Regions from separate parts of the Novosphingobium sp. KN65.2 genome, predicted to be linked through region 1. Evidence: riboswitches for the same ligand, from Rfam matches in the RefSeq annotation. Region 1 holds a riboswitch; the other holds the start of a gene.
The links. Region 1 has a riboswitch for cobalamin ahead of cobW (cobalamin biosynthesis protein CobW). Riboswitches for the same ligand answer to the same signal wherever they lie in the genome.

Region 2: linked by a shared signal. The riboswitch ahead of SPHV1_RS20485 (DUF1636 domain-containing protein) and the one ahead of cobW (cobalamin biosynthesis protein CobW) in region 1 are both predicted to bind cobalamin.

The regions. Positions count from the first base shown of each region.
Region 1 is NZ_CCBH010000174.1:80,544-85,796, forward strand. Features, by position in the region: gene SPHV1_RS17425 (HoxN/HupN/NixA family nickel/cobalt transporter) at 25-1,071, shown strand; cobalamin riboswitch at 1,147-1,385, shown strand; gene cobW (cobalamin biosynthesis protein CobW) at 1,568-2,605, shown strand; gene cobN (cobaltochelatase subunit CobN) at 2,613-5,253, shown strand, end outside.
Region 2 is NZ_CCBH010000193.1:24,869-30,121, reverse strand. Features, by position in the region: gene ggt (gamma-glutamyltransferase) at 238-1,992, opposite strand; gene cobO (cob(I)yrinic acid a,c-diamide adenosyltransferase) at 2,152-2,769, opposite strand; cobalamin riboswitch at 2,945-3,155, opposite strand; cobalamin riboswitch at 3,215-3,410, shown strand; gene SPHV1_RS20485 (DUF1636 domain-containing protein) at 3,588-3,995, shown strand; gene cobT (nicotinate-nucleotide--dimethylbenzimidazole phosphoribosyltransferase) at 3,992-5,008, shown strand; gene SPHV1_RS20475 (histidine phosphatase family protein) at 5,005-5,253, shown strand, end outside.

The sequences.
Region 1 (5,253 bases):
GACGCCGGAGGACGAAAACGCATCATGGCTCAACCGCCGCAAAATGCCCGACCCAACCTGCGCCGCCGGATAGGTTGGCTCTTCGGCCCGCTCGTGGCCGCCAATATCGCCGCCTGGATATGGGCTTTATCGCTCTTCCACGATCAGCCGCTCATGCTCGGGACGGCCTTGCTCGCATGGGGGCTGGGCCTGCGCCACGCCGTGGATGCCGACCATATCGCAGCCATCGACAACGTGACCCGCAAGCTGATGCAGGACGGCCAGCGCCCGGTCGCCGTCGGTTTCTGGTTCGCCGTCGGCCATTCCGGCATCGTCACCATCGCGGCCATAGCCATCGCCCTGACGACGAGCGCGCTGGCGCAGTTCGAAAGCTTCAAGCAGGTCGGCGGTCTCGTGGCCACCTCGATCTCGGCGGTCTTCCTGTTTTCGATAGCTGCGATGAACCTGATCATTCTGCGCAACGTCTGGAAGACCTTCGCCCATGTTCGCGCCGGGGGCGCCTATGTCGAGGAAGACCTCGACATGCTGCTGGGCAATCGCGGACTGATGGCAAGGATCTTCCGGCCGATGTTCCGGCTGATTACCCGCAGCTGGCACATGGCCCCGCTGGGCTTCCTGTTCGGACTGGGTTTCGACACCGCGACCGAAGTCGCCATCCTCGGCCTTTCGGCCGGGCAGGCGGCGGACGGGCTTTCCATCGGTACGATCCTCGTCCTGCCCGTGCTCTTCGCAGTGGGCATGGCGCTGATCGATACCGCGGACGGCGTGGTCATGCTCGGCGCCTACGAGTGGGCTTTCGTCAAGCCGATCCGCAAGCTCTATTACAACATCACCATCACTCTGATTTCTGCGCTCGTGGCCATCGTCATCGGCGGGATCGAGACTGTCGCCCTGATCGGGGAGAAGCTGGGGCTGACCGGCAGCCTGTTCGGCATTGCGGGCGAGCTGGGCGAGAATTTCAACAGCCTTGGGTTCGCCATCATCGGCCTTTTCGTGCTGTGCTGGCTGGCCAGCTTTGCGATCTACCGCTGGAAGCGCTTCGACGACATCGAAGTGCGCGTCTCGGCATGATAACAGGCCCGGAAGCGATTGGCTTGCCGACCAATCTGTTCTAGGGCCTCGCTCCGGCGCACGGATCGATTCTGTGCACCGAAAGATCGCGCCGGTGCCCCGAAGGGGGCTTAATCGGGAATGCGGTGCGGGAGGGGCTTCCTTCCCAAATCCGCGGCTGTCCCTGCAACTGTGAGCGGATAGCGCGATGCACACGGCTCCCTTCGTTACGCGAAAGGGGCGGCCACTGGATGACGCCGCAAGGCGATCCGGGAAGGCGTGCATCAAGCAGTGACCCGCAAGCCAGGAGACCTGCCGGCGCACCGGTCGCTCTTGCCTTGATCCAGGGGATGGTCACGGCACGGTAATTCTTCCGTCTGAGCGACGAAGCTGTGCGGCTGGGGCTGCACGGTCGCGTGGTAACGGGTGCCTTTTCGCGCCCGCCCGTCGTCGCGCGTCGGTCGGACTCGTTCCGGCAAGCCCTGCCGTTGTCGCCATGGCGCTTGGGGAATTGCCGATGCCTGACCTGTCCAAGGTCCCCGTAACGATCATCACCGGCTTTCTGGGCGCGGGTAAGACCACGCTCATCAGCCATCTCATCCGCAATGCCGGTGGTCGCCGCCTGGCCGTCGTCGTCAACGAATTCGGCACGCTGGGCGTCGACGGAGATATCCTGAAGTCCTGCGCCATCCCCGATTGCCCGGCAGAGAACGTTGTCGAACTGGCCAATGGTTGCATCTGCTGCACCGTCGCAGACGACTTCATCCCTACTGTCGAGAAGCTCCTGGCGCTTGAGCCGCGGCCCGATCACATCCTGATCGAGACGTCGGGGCTCGCGCTGCCCAAGCCGCTGCTCAAGGCCTTCGACTGGCCCGCGATCCGCAGCCGTATCACCGTCGACGGCGTGCTGGCGCTTGCCGATGCCGAGGCCGTGGCCGACGGGCGGTTCGCACCCGATCTCGCCGCGCTCGAGGCGCAGCGTGCGGCCGATCCGGAAATCGATCACGAGACCCCGCTGTCCGAAGTCTTCGAGGACCAGCTCGCCTGTGCCGACATGGTGCTGCTGACCAAGGCCGACCTTGCCGGCGCCCAGGGCCTGGCGCGGGCGCGCGAAGTCATCGCTGCCGAGGCACCGCGACCGGTTCCGGTCATCGAACTGAGCGAAGGCGTCGTCGATCCGCGCGTTATCCTCGGACTTGGCGCTGCTGCAGAGGACGACATTGCCGCGCGTCCTTCGCACCACGATGGCGAGGACGATCACGAACACGAGGACTTCGACAGCGCCGTCATCGAACTGGGCGAGATTGCCGATCCTGCCGCTCTCACCGCACGCATAGAGACCCTGGCGAGCGATCACCGGGTGCTGCGCGTTAAGGGCTATGTCGCGGTTGCCGGCAAGCCGATGCGCATGCTGGTGCAGGCGGTCGGCGCGCGGGTGCGCAGCCACTACGACCGCCCCTGGCGCCCCGACGAAGCCCGTGTCACCTCGCTGGTCGCCATTGCCGAGCACGATCACCTCGATCCCGTTGCGATAAGGGCCGCGCTGCAGGGCTGAGGCCGCGATGCACGTCATCTTCCGCGAGACCCACGGGATCGAGGAAGCCTCCGTTCCGCAGGATCTGGGGCAGGCTCCGGCCGATCTCGTGGTGCTGTCCTTCTCGGACAGCGACCTTGGCGCATTCGCTGCCGGGTGGCGCAGTGCGCGCGATGCGGGGGACAATCCGCCGTCGCTGCGGCTCGCCAATCTTGCGGCACTGACGCATCCGCTTTCGGTCGACACTTATGTCGAGCGCACGCTCGCAGGTGCGAAGGCGATCCTGGTCCGGATCATCGGCGGGCTGCCTTACTGGACTTACGGTCTCCAGCAGGTCGAGGCGCTGGCACGTTCGCGCGGGATCGCCCTTGTCGTGCTGCCCGCAGACGGGCGCGAGGACGAAAGGCTCGATGCCGTTTCGACCGTTTCCGTCCCCATTCTGCGCGAACTGACCCGTTTGTGCGATGTCGGAGGAGCGGTCGCGGCGCGGGCGGCGCTTGCGCGTCTTGCGCAAGCGTGCGGATTGCGGGGGCATGCCCAGCTCGGTCAGGATATCCGAACCATCAAGGCGCTGCCATCTGCCGGAGCCTGGCTTCCGGGAGAGGACACCACCTGTCCGGCGGCCTTCGCTCTGACGGCGATGCGCCCGCGCGTGCTGCTTACGTTCTACCGATCCTATCTCAGCTCCGCCGATCTCGAACCTTTCGAGGCGCTGCACGCAGCCTTGACCGCGCGCGGTTTCGATGTGCTGGGCCTATACGTGCCTTCGCTGAAGGCCCTCGAAGTTCGCGGCTGGGTGGATCGCTGGGTGAGGGCGCTTCACCCCGCGGCGGTGATCAATGCGACCGCTTTTTCCGCGCGTGACGATGCAGGCGCCACGCCTCTCGATGGCGCCGGAGTTCCGGTATTCCAGATTGCGCTGGCGACGAGCGGGCGGCAGGCCTGGCAGGAGGCCTCGCGCGGTCTGTCTCCGGCCGACCTTGCCATGCATGTCGTGCTTCCCGAGGTAGACGGCCGCATCTTCGTCGGCGTCGCCAGCTTCAAGGAGGCCGCGGCGCGCGACGACGACCTCGAATTTTCGCGCAGTGCCCACCGCGCCGAGCCATCGCGGATCGAGGCGATCGCCGATCGCGTCGCGGGGTGGGTCGCGCTGGGACGCAAATCCGCGGACGAGCGGCACCTTGCGATGGTTCTTTCGACTTATCCCGGCAAGGGCTACCAGATGGCGCACGCCGTCGGGCTGGACGCGCTGGCTTCCGCCGATGCGATCCTTACCGATCTGATGCAGGCCGGTTACGCGGTCGAATGCGGGCACGACCTCGTCGCCGGTCTCGGCATGGCAGGGACAAGCTGGTCGCTCGACGCCTATCGCGAGGCTCTTGCGCGTTTGCCCGAGGCGTTGCAGGCCGATCTGGCGGAAGCCTGGGGCGAACCCGAAGAGGATTCCGCCGTTGCCGACGGGGCTTTCCATTTCCGCGCGGTCGAACTGGGCCATGCCCTTGTCGCCCTGCAACCCGAGCGCGGCTGGGCCTCAGAGCGCGACGACGATTACCACGACGTCTCGCGCTGCCCGCGCCATGCCTATGTCGCGTTCTACCTGTGGTTGCGTGAGCGCCGGGTCGATGCGCTCGTCCATCTCGGTGCGCACGGGACGCTGGAATGGTTGCCCGGCAAGTCGGTCGCGCTCGGCGATGCCTGCTGGCCCGAGGCGCTGACCGGTTCCCTGCCGGTCATCTATCCCTTCATCGTCAACGATCCCGGCGAAGCGGCACAGGCCAAGCGCCGGATCGGCGCGGTGACGCTGGGACATGTGCCGCCGCCGCTCGCGCCTTCACGGGAAGGTGCCGGGTTGGCCCGCCTCGAAGCGCTGCTCGACGAGTTCTCCAATGCCGACGGGCTCGACCCGGCGCGGCGCGACAGGCTGCAGTCGGTCATTCGCGAGGAAGCGCAGGCGCTGGGTCTGGAAGCGGAACTCGGCCTCGATGGGGCGACCTCGCTGGTCGAGGCGATGACCCGCATCGATCGCTTCGTGTGCGACGTGAAGGAAAGCCAGTTCGGCGACGGGCTCCATGTGTTCGGCCGCGGGGATCAGGGCGAGGCGGAGCGCAGCGGTCTGCTCGCCGCTTTGGCCGGACGACGGGTGGCCGCGGGGCCTTCCGGCTCCCCATGGCGGGGGCGCAGCGATGTCCTGCCGACTGGGCGCAACCTCTTCGCGGTCGATCCGCGCGCGGTGCCTTCGCGCTCGGCCCATGCGCAAGGCGTCGTCCTCGCCGAAGAACTGATCCGTCGCCACTTGCAGGACCATGGCGACTATCCGCGCGGGCTGGTGGTCGATCTCTGGGGCTCTGCGACGATGCGCACGGCGGGCGAGGAATTCGCCATGGCGCTCCACCTGCTCGGTGCGAAACCGGTTTGGGACAATGCGTCCGAACGCGTGACCGGGGTAGAGATCCTGCCGCTGGCCATGCTCGACCGGCCCCGTATCGACGTGACCTTGCGTGTCTCCGGCCTGTTTCGCGATGCCTTCCCGGTCCTCGCCACGCTGTTCGGAATGGCAGTCCGCTCGCTGTCCGAAAGGGACGAGACGCCGGAATGGAACCCGTTTGCCGGCAAGGCGGTTGCCCCGCGCGTCTATGGCCCCCGCCCGGGGCGCTACGGCCTCGGTCTGC
Region 2 (5,253 bases), on a different contig from region 1:
GTGTCGACAACGGCCATGCGACTGACGGCGTCCTCGCCAGCCCATGCAGGCGCTGACCATACAATGGCCAGGGCCGCCCCTAGCATAGCTGGGCGGATATTGATCTTGCTCCGGCCGTCCTGGATCATGGTACTTCCCCCGTTGCCGTAAACTAACGGAAAACGGCCAGTTTGTTAACTCAAATTGACGCGGCGTACCGAACTGGCACGCGGGAATTCGGAGGTATGAAGACCGGTTTCAGAACCCCCGCGCCATGCCTTCCCGGCGTGGATCGGCACCGCCTTCATAACCACCGTTCCTGACCACGATGGCCTGGATCCCGGACTCCTCGCTGCGGGAAGTCGACAGTGGCATACCGCGTGCGGCAAGACCGGTCATGATCGGTTCGGGGAACGGATCGGCGCGGAACGCGTCGCCCTTCGCGACCAGGTTGGGCAGTGCGACCGCGTCCTGCGGCGACATGTTCCAGTCCAGCATCGCTACAAGAGCCTTGAGATTGTATGCCTGGATCGACGTCCCGCCCGGCGATCCGGCAGCAGCATGGAAGCGGCCATCCTTCGTCAGGACGATAGCCGGTGCCATGCTCGATCGCGGTCGCTTGCCGGGTGCCGGGGCATTGGCCGCAGGCGCTCCGTCGCCGTCCGTGGGCGAGAACGAGAAGTCGGTAAGCTGGTTGTTGAGGAAGAACCCGTCGACCATCCGCCCCGAACCGAAGATGCTCTCCACGGTGGTCGTCATCGAGACGACGTTGCCTTGGGCATCGACGACAATGAAGTGGCTGGTTCCGCCCGGTTCCGCCGTAGCGTCCGGGCCGAAAGCAGGGGCACCTTCGGGATGGCCGAAGCTGACGGAGCCTGCCCGCTCGCCGATCAGTTTCGCGCGCGCGGCCAGGTAGTCCGGATCGAGCAGCCCCTTGATCGGGACTTCGACAAAGGCGGAATCGCCGACATAGCGATCGCGGTCGGCATAGGCGAGGCGGCTGGCCTGCGCGAATTCGAACCACGCCTTTTCGTCGCCCGCATTGCGCTTGGCGATATCGGTGTGTTCGAGAATGCCCAGCGCCATCAGCAGCCCCGGACCGCCAGACGGGGCCTGCGGGGTGCAGACCATATAGACGCGGTAGGGTTCGCATAGCGCCGGACCGGTGCGCGGGCGATAGGCGGCAAGGTCTGCCAGCGTCATTGTCCCGGGGCGCGGCCCTTCGCTGACGCGCTTGACGATGTCATGCGCAATGGGGCCGGTCAGCAGGCCCGAGGCCCCGAATTTGGCAATCCGCTCCATCGTGCGGGCATAGGCCGGGTTGCGCAGTCGATCGCCTGCGGCATAGCGGCTGCCGTCCGGCTTGGAGAAATAGGTGACGGCATCGGGCGCCGTTGACTGCGGCGCGCGTTCCATCCGGATCATCCCGGCAAGACGTGGGCTGACGATGAATCCGTCCGCTGCAAGATCGCGCGCCGGTTCGAGCAGGTCCGCCCAGGCGAGCTTGCCGTGATCGTGGTGGGCCATGTCGAGCATGGCGACGGCCCCTGGCACGCCTGTCGAAATGCCGCCGAGTACGGCATCGAAGAAGGGCAGGCGGTTGCCGTCATCGTCGAGGAAGAGACGGTCGGTAGCCCCGGCGGGCGCCGTTTCGCGTCCGTCGTAGTACGTCGCCTTGCGGTTCTTGGCGTCGTAATAGACCATGAAGGCACCGCCGCCGATCCCCGAACTCTGCGGCTCGACAAGGCCGAGAACGGCTTGGATCGCCACTGCGGCATCGACCGCCGAGCCGCCCTTGCGCAGTACGTCCACCCCGGCCTTCACCGCGAGGGGATTGGCCGCTGCGACCATCGCATGCTTCGCAAACCCGGACTGCTCGCGCTCTGGCGCCTTGGCAGTCCGGCTCTGCTCGACGGATGTTGCGGGGGTAGGGCTGGCCTGTGAAACGCTGGCCTGGGATACGGTCGTCAGTGTCAGTGCGGCTATGCCGACGGACAGGAGGAGGCGGCGCAATAGGGTTCTCCGGGGGGTGGCTTCTATCGAATTTCGTCAGGGCGATGGCCCCTTCGGCAAGGGACTCGCGGGACCGCCGGGACAGAACCTATCAGTTCCGTCCCATAGGTATAGGGCCGAGGTGCAAGGATCCTGACGTTCCGGGCAGGCAAGCGCGCGTCAGAGGTCGATGCCCGGTTGTGCCTTGATGCCGTTGCGAAAGGCATGCTTCTCGTCGCCGATCTTGCTGACCGTGTCGGCCAGTTCGATGAACTCGGCATGGGCCGCGCGTCCGGTGATGACCACATGCTGCATCTCCGGCCGGTTCCGGATCGCCGGGAGAACTTCCTCGAGCGTGAGGTAGCCGTAATTGATGAGGTATGTCAGCTCGTCGAGCACAACGAGCGAGATCGCGGGATCGGCAAGCGCGACCCTGGCCTTTTCCCAACCGGCCTGGGCTGCGGCGATATCACGCTGGAGGTTCTGCGTCTCCCAGGTGAAGCCTTCGCCGCAATTCTCCCAGGTGACACCCGGCTGCCTGGAAAGGAAGGCGCGTTCGCCCACGTCGACCTTGCTCTTGATGAACTGGAACACCGCAGCCGTACGGCCGTAGCCCAGCGTGCGGGCAACCATGCCGAAGGCGCTGGACGACTTGCCCTTGCCGTTTCCGGTGAGCACCAGCACCAGCCCCTTGTCGATCTTGGCTGCGGCAATGCGGGCATCGACTACGGTCTTGAGCTTGCGGGTGCGTTCCTTGTGGCGACGATCTTCTTCGGTCAGGTTCTCGGTGTCAGTCATGATTGGTCGGCCTCTCGTGGGTGTGGCAGGTGGCGGGGCGAAGGAGGCCGGCGCAGGTGTCTGGCGGTATTGGCAGTCACTCACGTATCCTCCTCGACGCACGCACGATTGTCGTCGCCAAGGGATTGCCCGCAGCAAGCGAGGCCCTCGTCCGCACGGTTCATCCCGCCCGCGCAGAGGAACGACGGTAGCGGGCCGGTTTCCTGACTTTCCGGATCGACGCGCCTGTCGCCGCCTTCTCGAACCGGGAAGGCCCCGTTCAATGGCGTAGTGGCGATGCGCTCACCGGTCACAGTTGCGGGAGCAGTGCCGTCAGCGCGGAGAAACATTCGGCGCCCGGACTTCCCGATTAAGCCCTTGCGGGCACCCGTTACGCCTTCGCGGATAAGTCAGGGCAAGGCGCCCTGCAAGCATATTGCGCTTGCGAACGGCATGGCTGCGCGATACTTGCCGGACTGCGACAGGTTCCCCGCAAGGGGATCAAAAGGGAACTCGGGTGCAAGTCCCGGGCTGCCCCTGCAACTGTAAGCGGCGAGCCATCCGGCCATTTCGCCATTGGGATCGAAAGGCGGTCCTGAGAAGGCGGCCGGAGCGGCGTTGACCCGTGAGCCAGGAGACCTGCCTGACGCAGTCGTTCTTCATCCGGGCAGGGCGCACCGGGTGTTCGAGGGCCCCGCGATGGCGGGGTCACCCCTCGCGCAACGACAGTCATCGTCTCGCCGGTTGAGCTTCCGGTGGGACTGGAGCCGTTTGCAAGGAGGGAGCGTTGCCATGCTCTTGATGTCTTTCTGTCGTCCGCGTTCGGGAACGGTATGCTGATGCTGCGTGCCGTCGAAGCCGAAGCCTCGGTCGTGGTCTGCTCGACCTGCCGCCATTCCGAAACAGAGCGTGAGGACGAGCACGGCCAGCGTGGCGGCGCGCGGCTGGCTTCCGCCATGCGCGAGGTGCAGGCTCAGGATCCCGCCTTGGCCGCCGTTTCCGTTCAGGAAATGCCGTGTCTGTTCGCCTGCAAGCGCTTTTGCACCGTGCATATCAGGGCGCCCGGCAAGGTGGGCTATGTCCTGGGCGACTTCGCTGCCGATCATGAGGCTGCACACGCGATCCTCAGCTATGCTGCGCAGCATGCCGAGAGCGAGGAGGGCGTTGTGCCCTATCGCAGCTGGCCGCAAGGCGTGAAGGGGCACTTCATCACGCGCACCCCGCCCGAAGGCTACCTGTGCACATGATCGGCTTCGAAAGCCGCGAAGCCTTTTCTGCGGCGCTCGCCGATCTGCCCGAAGCCAACAAGGTTGCGCAGGCCGCTGCACAGCTGCGCCAGGAGGACCTGACCAAGCCGCTGGGCTCGCTCGGTCGACTGGAGGACATCGCGATCTTCATGGCCTCGTGGCAGGGCAGGGAGCGGCCGGTACTGGAGCGCATCCGGGCTGCGGTCTTCGCCGGGAACCACGGTGTCGCCGCGCGCGGGGTCAGCGCCTATCCGCCCGAAGTGACGGCGCAGATGGTTGCCAACTTCGCGGCTGGCGGTGCCGCCATCAATGCCCTGGCCGATGCCTGCGGCGCGGAACTGGTCATCGTGCCGATCGAGCTGGAACGTCCTACGGCGGACTTCGTCGAAGAGCCTGCCATGAGCGAGGAGGATTGCCTCGCGGCACTCAACGCGGGCGCATCGGTCGTCGAAGAGGGGCTGGACCTACTTTTCGTCGGCGAAATGGGGATCGGCAATACAACGCCCGCCGCCGCGCTATGTGCGCAGGTCTGCAACGGCACCGCTGCCGAGTGGGTCGGTGCCGGGACGGGTCTCGACATGGACGGGATCGCCCACAAGCAGTCCGTCGTCGCGCAGGCATTGGCCTTTCATGGTACCCTCTGCACTGACGCTTTCGAAACCCTTCGTCGGCTTGGCGGGCGCGAGATTGCCGCGATGGCAGGGGCCATCCTTGCCGCACGGATAAAGCGCATTCCGGTACTGCTCGACGGCTACATCGTCTGCGCTTCCATAGCGCCGCTGGTGGTCGATCAGCCGCGGTTCGCCGCGCACTGCCTTGCCGCCCACTGTTCCATGGAAGCGGCCCATGCGCGGTTGCTCGACTGGCTTGGCCTTGCCCCCCTGCTGCAACTCGGAATGCGGCTGGGCGAAGGGACCGGCGCAGCGGTGGCGACGCAGCTCGTGCGCTCGGCCATTGCGGCGCACAACGGCATGGCGACATTCGCCGAGGCCAAGGTGGCGGGCGTTGCATGACGGATTTCGTGCTGCACCTCATGCGGCACAGCGCTCCGCAGCGGCCCGGCCTGATGCTCGGCCATCTCGACGAGCCGCCACTGGCCTCCGGCGTAGCCGCCTGCATGGAACGCGCAGGTGCACTTGCCTTCAAGCAGATCAGGTGTTCCGATCTTGCCCGAGCGCTGCTTCCCGCAAGGGAGATAGCCGGGCAGTGCGGCCTCGCAGTACATATCGATCCGCGCTGGCGTGAACTCGATTTCGGT